Regions from separate parts of the Corynebacterium sp. MSK006 genome, predicted to be linked through region 2. Evidence: predicted binding sites of a transcription regulator. Region 2 holds the regulator's gene; the other holds the start of a gene.
What was found. Region 2 encodes HspR, which represses chaperone genes until heat shock. Its sites were predicted from a motif close to ANNTGAGTNNNNNNNACTCANNT; they were not measured.
Positions count from the first base shown of each region.

Region 1: clpB (ATP-dependent chaperone ClpB) is a predicted target of HspR. The motif match lies at 1,541-1,563, and genes of this name have one in related genera.

Region 1 is NZ_JASPJZ010000007.1:108,611-112,016, forward strand. It holds gene clpB (ATP-dependent chaperone ClpB) at 1-1,451, opposite strand, end outside; gene QQA02_RS06065 (TetR/AcrR family transcriptional regulator) at 1,895-2,473, shown strand; gene QQA02_RS06070 (MFS transporter) at 2,506-3,406, shown strand, end outside.
Region 2 is NZ_JASPJZ010000006.1:1,740-5,145, reverse strand. It holds gene grpE (nucleotide exchange factor GrpE) at 1-255, shown strand, start outside; gene dnaJ (molecular chaperone DnaJ) at 390-1,568, shown strand; gene QQA02_RS05040 (heat shock protein transcriptional repressor HspR) at 1,565-1,993, shown strand; gene QQA02_RS05035 (alpha/beta hydrolase) at 1,938-3,092, opposite strand; gene QQA02_RS05030 (hypothetical protein) at 3,077-3,337, opposite strand.

The DNA.
Region 1 (3,406 bases), on a different contig from region 2:
AGGTGCTCGAGCTCCTCCTTGGCCTTCTGGACCTTCTCGATCGCGCCCTTCTCGTTGGCCCACCGGGCCTTGAGCTCGGCGAGCTTCTCGCGCTCGTCGGCCAGGTCCGCGCGCAGCTGGGTCAGGCGCTCGGCGCTGGCGGCGTCGGACTCCTTCTCCAGGGCGATCTCCTCGATCTCGAGGCGGCGCACGATGCGCTCGGCCTCGTCGATCTCCTGCGGGGAGGAGTCGATCTCCATGCGCAGCCGGCTGCCCGCCTCGTCGACGAGGTCGATGGCCTTGTCCGGCAGGAAGCGGCTGGTGATGTAGCGGTCCGAGAGCTGCGCGGCGGCGACCAGGGCGGAATCCTGGATGCGCACGCCGTGGTGCACCTCGTAGCGCTCCTTGAGTCCACGCAGGATGCCGACGGTGTCCTCCACCGAGGGCTCGCCGACGTAGACCTGCTGGAAGCGGCGCTCGAGCGCGGCGTCCTTCTCGATGTACTTGCGGTACTCGTCGAGCGTGGTCGCGCCGACCAGGCGCAGCTCGCCGCGGGCGAGCATCGGCTTGATCATGTTGCCGGCGTCCATGGAGCCCTCGCCGGTGGCACCCGCGCCGACGATGGTGTGCAGCTCGTCGATGAAGGTGACGATCTCACCGTTCGAGTTCTTGATCTCCTCAAGGACGGCCTTGAGGCGCTCCTCGAACTCGCCGCGGTACTTCGCGCCGGCGACCATGGAACCCAGGTCGAGCGAGATCAGCGTCTTGCCCTTGAGCGACTCGGGCACGTCGCCGGCGACGATGCGCCGGGCCAGGCCCTCGACGATGGCGGTCTTGCCCACGCCGGGCTCGCCGATGAGCACCGGGTTGTTCTTCGTGCGCCGGGAGAGGACCTGGACCACACGCCGGATCTCGGAGTCACGGCCGATGACCGGGTCGATCTTGCCCTCGCGGGCCCGGGCGGTCAGGTCGGTGGAGTACTTCTCCAGCGCCTGGAACTGCCCCTCGGGGTCCTGGTTGGTCACCTTGTGGGAGCCGCGCACCGTCGGGAACGCGCCGGTGATCGCCTCGTAAGTCGCGCCGCGGCCCTTGAGCAGGTCGGCGGCGTCGGAGTCGCCGCGGGCGATGCCCGCGAGCAGCACCTCGGTGGAGACGTACTCGTCGCCGAGCTCGCCGGCCAGCTCCTGCGCCGCGGTCAGCGCGTTGAGCGCCTCGCGGTTGAAGTTGGGGTTGGCCATGTTCTGCCCGGAGGCGGAGGGGTAACCCTCGACGAGCTTCTTGGCCTCGTCGAGCACGGACTGCGGGTCCACGCCCGCAGCCTTGAGCACGGGCGCGGCCACGCCCTCCTCCTGCTCGAGGACGGCGACCAGCAGGTGCGCCGGACGGATGTCGGGGTTGCCGTTCTGGGAGGCCGACTGCAGGGCCGCCTGCAGCGCCTCCGAAGTCTTCGTGGTGGGGTTAAAGGAGCTCATAAGTGTGTGTGCCTTTCATTGACGACGCCGCGCCGGTCACCCCGGCGCGCGCCGCACGGTTTATTGTTCACCCTCCACAACGCCGCAGAGGTTGAGTCCATTCCACTCAAGACAAAATTCTTTGAGTCGTTGTCGCTCAACTTTAGCGATCGAGACTCAAGCGCGCCACGTGCCGGCAACGCACATCCCGACCCCACGCCGCGCATTGGCGCCATCTCCGCAAATCGCGCACGATTCCGGCGGTTGACCGATTCGTGTGAGATTAAGACCCCCGAGAATCTCACACGGTCACGCCATTTCCGCAGTTCGTGTGAGATTAGCCCCCCACCTAATCTCTCAAAGTTTCGCCCGATCGCACACCCTTGAGAGTTTTCGCCCTCAGGCGTCACGTCTCAGACGCCGCGTCTCGGTTTATTTATCACAGCTGTGATACTTTCGGCCCCATGCCGAAAATTGTCGACCCCGCCCGCCGCCGGGCCCGCATCCTCGACGCTGCCTTCCGCGTCGTGGCCGAGGAGGGCGCCACGGCCCTGTCCTTCCGCACCGTCGCCCGCGTCTCCGGGCTCAACGTGGGCAGCGTGCGCAACACCTACGCCACCGCTCGCCAGCTGCTCGCCGACGCCGCCGAGGAGGCCGGCGAGCGCATGGGCCGCCGGCTGGCCGGCCACGACCTCTCCGGGCGCCCCGGCAGCCACGACATCGACTCCGCGCTCGCCGTCCTCGCCGAGCTGCTCCCGCTGGACGCCGAGCGCCGCGCGGAGAACACCGTGCTCATCGAGTTCATGGCCGCCGCCCGCACCCACGAGGTCTACCGCGCGACCACCGAGCGGATGTCCCGGGACATGCGTGCCGTGGTCGCCGCCGTGCTCACGGCCCTGGGCGCAGACCCCGCGCACGCCGAACCCGTCACCGCGCTGATGGTCGGGCTGACCTTCGAGGCCGTCACCGGCCACGGCGGACTCACCGCCGACGAGATGCTCCGGCTGGTGCGCGCCGCCCTTACCACGGGGGTCGACGGATGAGGAAGCGACCGCCACCCCCGTGGCTGGCGGTGATGCTGCTGACCGCGCTCGTGCTCTACACGGACGACTACGTCATCGCCGGCATCCTGCCCGACATCTCCGCCGACCTGAACGTCTCCGAGGAGGCCGCCGGCCAGCTGGTCACGGCGTTCTCCCTGACCGTCGCGCTCAGCGCCCCGTCGGCGGCGGTCCTGCTCGCCGGGGTGCGCCGCAGCCGGCTCTTCACCGTCGTCCTGGGTGCCTTCGCCGCCGTCAACGTCGCCGCCGCCTGCGCCCCGCACTTCGCGGTGCTGCTCGCGCTACGCGTGCTCGCCGCCCTTTGCACCGGTGCAGTGACCCCGGCGGTGTTCTCCTGGACGGCCGCCCAGGCCCCGCCGGCGAAGGTGGGACGCTACGTCGCGGTGGTCGCCATGGGTGTGACCGGCGCGATCGCGCTCGGCGTGCCCGTGGGCATCACCGTCGCGCACGCGGCCGGCTGGCGGGCCAACTTCCTCGTGCTCGGGGCGGCCGCCGTGGTTTGTCTGCTCGCGGTGCGCGCGGCGATGCCCTCCGACCCCCGCGGCGAGCCTGCAGCCTCGCCGCTCGCCCAGCTGCGGGCCGTGGCCTCCCGACCGGTGGCCACCGCGCTCGTCGGCAACCTGGTGGCGATCAGCGGGTCGATGATGGCGCTGACCTACCTCGCGCCCTACCTCGCTTCCGTCCACCCCGGCCAAGATCTGCGCGCGGTAGCCTTCGCCGCTTCCGGGGCGGCGGGTGTCGCCGGGGTCCTCCTCGGCGGGGTACTCGCCGACCGGCTCGGGCCGCGGTGCACCCTCCTGCTCGGCGCCGGGATCCTCACAGGCGGGCTCGCGGGCGCCGGGCTGCTCGCCGTGGACCCGCCCGCCCCGGCCTCGGTACTCATCGCCGTCGTCGCCGCGCAGGCCTTCGGCGCCT
Region 2 (3,406 bases):
GCGGACAAGTTCCGCGGCACGCTCGACTCGCTGGGCCTGGATGCCTTCGGCGTCGAGGGCGAGCCCTTCGACCCGGAGATCCACGAGGCCGTCCAGGACGCCTCGACCGGCGACGAGAAGGTCCTCGGCAACGTCCTCCGGCAGGGCTTCTCCCTCGGTGGGAAGACGGTGCGCACCGCGATGGTGATCATCGGCGACCCGCAGGGCGACGCCCCGGCGGACGACGGCGACTCGGAGAACACTGAGGAGGCCTGACCCGCCTCCCGGGCCGTCGGCGCGAGCCGGCGGCCCGGACCGGACATTTAGCACCTTTTACTTAGACAGATTTAGCACCGTATTCAGTTAGCCCGCCCACCGATGAAGACGATGGCGGAAGGAGGAGATGCCCAGTGGCTGAACGTGAATGGGCAGACAAAGACTATTACGTGGACCTGGGTGTCTCCTCGTCCGCGGGCCACGACGAGATCAAGCGCGCCTACCGCAAGATCGCACGCGAGAACCACCCGGACAAGAAGCCGGGCGACAAGGCAGCCGAGGCCCGGTTCAAGCGCGCCGCGGAAGCCTACGACGTCGTCGGCGACGAGAAGAAGCGCAAGGAGTACGACGAGTTCCGGGCGATGATCGCCCACGGCGGATTCGGAGGTACCGGGTTCCCGCCCGGTGGGTTTCGCACGTCGACGCGGGGCGCGGACGGATTCAACGTCAACGACATCTTCGGACAAGGTGGAGGATTTTCTGCAGAAGGCGGTCTGGGTGACCTCTTCGGTGACATCTTTGGCAATCGGGGTGGCGGTCGCCAGCGTGCTTCGTCGCGGTCGCGGCGGGCGTCGCGGGGGGCCGACGTCGAGACGCAGATAACCCTCGAGTTCCGCGAGGCCGCCAAGGGCACGACCCTGCCGCTGCAGATCTCCGGCGAGGCACCCTGCGCGACCTGCCACGGCTCGGGCTCCCGCTCGGGCGAGAAGGCGACCTGCCCCGAGTGCGAGGGCTCCGGCTTCACCAACGAGCAGCGCGGCGCCTTCGGGTTCTCCGCGCCGTGCTCGAAGTGCCAGGGCACCGGCGAGGTCATCGAGGATCCGTGCACCACCTGCTCGGGCACCGGCACCGTGCACCGCACTCGCTCGATCACCGTGCGCATCCCCGCCGGCGTCATCGACGGGCAGAAGGTGCGCCTGGCGGGCCAGGGCGAGGCCGGCCCGAACGGGCGGCCGTCCGGCGACCTGTTCGTCACCGTCCACGTGCGTGACGACGCCGTGTTCACCCGCAAGGGCGACGACCTGGAGGTCACCGTGCCCGTGTCCTTCGCCGAGCTGGCGCTCGGCGACACGGTCACCGTGCCGACGCTGGACTCGCCGGTGCGCGTGAAGATCCCCGCCGGCACCCGCGACGGGCGCACCCTCAGGGTGCGCGGGCGTGGCATCAACGGCGGCGACCTGCTGGTCACCGTTGAGGTAAGCGTGCCGACCCACCTGGACGCGGCCGCGACCTCCGCGCTGCGCACCTACGCGCAGGCCGAGCGTGAGTCCGGCTTCGACCCACGGGCCGACTGGGAGGGGGCGCGGCGATGAGCGACAAGGACGAGAAGGTCACCGAGGAGGTCTTCGTGATCTCCGTGGCCGCGCAGCTCTCCGGCATGCACGCCCAGACGCTGCGCACCTACGACCGCCTCGGCCTGGTGACCCCCGCGCGCACCCGCGGCGGCGGACGACGCTACTCGCGTGAGGACGTCGTGCTGCTGCGCCGGGTGCAGAAACTCAGCCAGGTCGACGGCGTGAACCTCGCCGGGATCAAGGCGATCCTGGACCTCGACCGCGAGAACGCGGAGCTGCGGCGCCGCGTCGACGACCTCGAGGCCGAGAACGAGGCCCTGCGCGAGGCGCACACCGCCCGCGCCCGCGGCGGCGAGCTCGTGCCCGTGCCGCGGTCGACGGCCGTGGTCATGTGGAGCCCCGGGGCGCGTAGACGCCGGTCGAATCGCCCGGACCACGCGTGATCGCCGCCAGCGCGGCGAGCGTGACCGGGTCCTCCCAGTAGCCGCTGTGGTCCACGCCCCGGCCGGCGTGCCACACGCGCGCCCCGAAGCCGGGGGAGGTCGGGTCCCGGCCGTGCACCCCGGCGCGGTCGTCGACCGTCAGGCCGATGGGGTCCGCCTTCGAGGTGATCGCGTGCACCCCACCTGCGCCGGCGAGCGAGAGCTCGCCGGCGTTCTTCGCGTCCACACCGGGGCTGCCGACGAGCACCAGGGCGTCGGCCTCGAGCGGCGGGTGCGGATCGCGGGCGGCCCGGGAGGCGACGACGGAGCCGTAGCTGTGGCCGAGGACCACGCGGCGCTGCCCGGGGTTGCGGGCGGCCAGCGCGGCCTGGAAGGTGCGCAGGTCCGCCGCGCCGTTGGCCGCGGGTTCGCGGGCCAGCGCGCCGGTCAGTGTCGCCGGTGCGCGGTAGCCGAGCCACATGACGGTCGCCGCCCCCGTGGCCTGGTTGAGCTCGCGGGCCCGGACGAGGTAGCCGGGCCAGGACTCCGGTTTCGAGGAGCCGACCCCGGCGACGAAGGTGAGCGTGGTCTCGGCCGAGTCGAGGTCACCGACCACGGCGACGACGCCGTCGGGGCCGGCCTCGAGCAGCCGGGCCTCGCCGCCGTCGAAGAGCGGGGCGAGCCGCGGGTTCTCGGTCAGCTGCAGTTCGTGGACGGCGTCGGGGGAGAGGCCGCCGAGGTCGCCGAGCCTGCGCCCGGGCGGGCCGGCCGGCGGGGTGCACAGGGCGGTGACCTCCTCGGCGCAGCGCCGGTCGAGGACCTCGCCGAAGGCGTCGGCGAGGTGTGCCAGCGGGCCCTCCCAGCCGATGAGCCGCTCGTGCAGCGAGGCGGAGACGTCGAGGACGGAGGCGACCGCCGTCATCTGCGCGGCCGTCTCGTTGACGGCCGGGGAGGTCTCGGCCAGGCGCGCGACCCCGGCCGCCGGGCCGCCGGCCACGCCGACGGCGAGGGCGGACTCCTCGGCGGCCCAGTCCCGGCCGGTGGCGCGGGCGCCGGCGGCGGCCGCCCGCAGAGCGGCGGCCGCGGCGCGCAGGTACTGCGCCGTCACCGCCGGAGCCATGCGGCGGTCTCGGCGTCGGCGGCGAACGCGACGTCGGAAAGCGAACCGAGGTCGGCCAGCACCTCGGCGCGGCGGCGGGCGCGCTCGGAGAGCGTGCCGTTCCAGGCTGCGAGGGCGCGGGTCAGGGCGGCGGCGGTGCGGGGCGGGTCGGTGAGCGGGACGGCGATCGTGGGGGCGTTGACGGCGGCCAGCGCGGCGCGGACGCGGGAGCGGAAGGCGTCGGTGAGGATCAGGTTCTCGGTCATGGCCCCATTGCAGCGTGCCGGCGCGCGCGGGGCGAGGGGCGAGGGGCGAACCTGTGGATAACTCTGGCC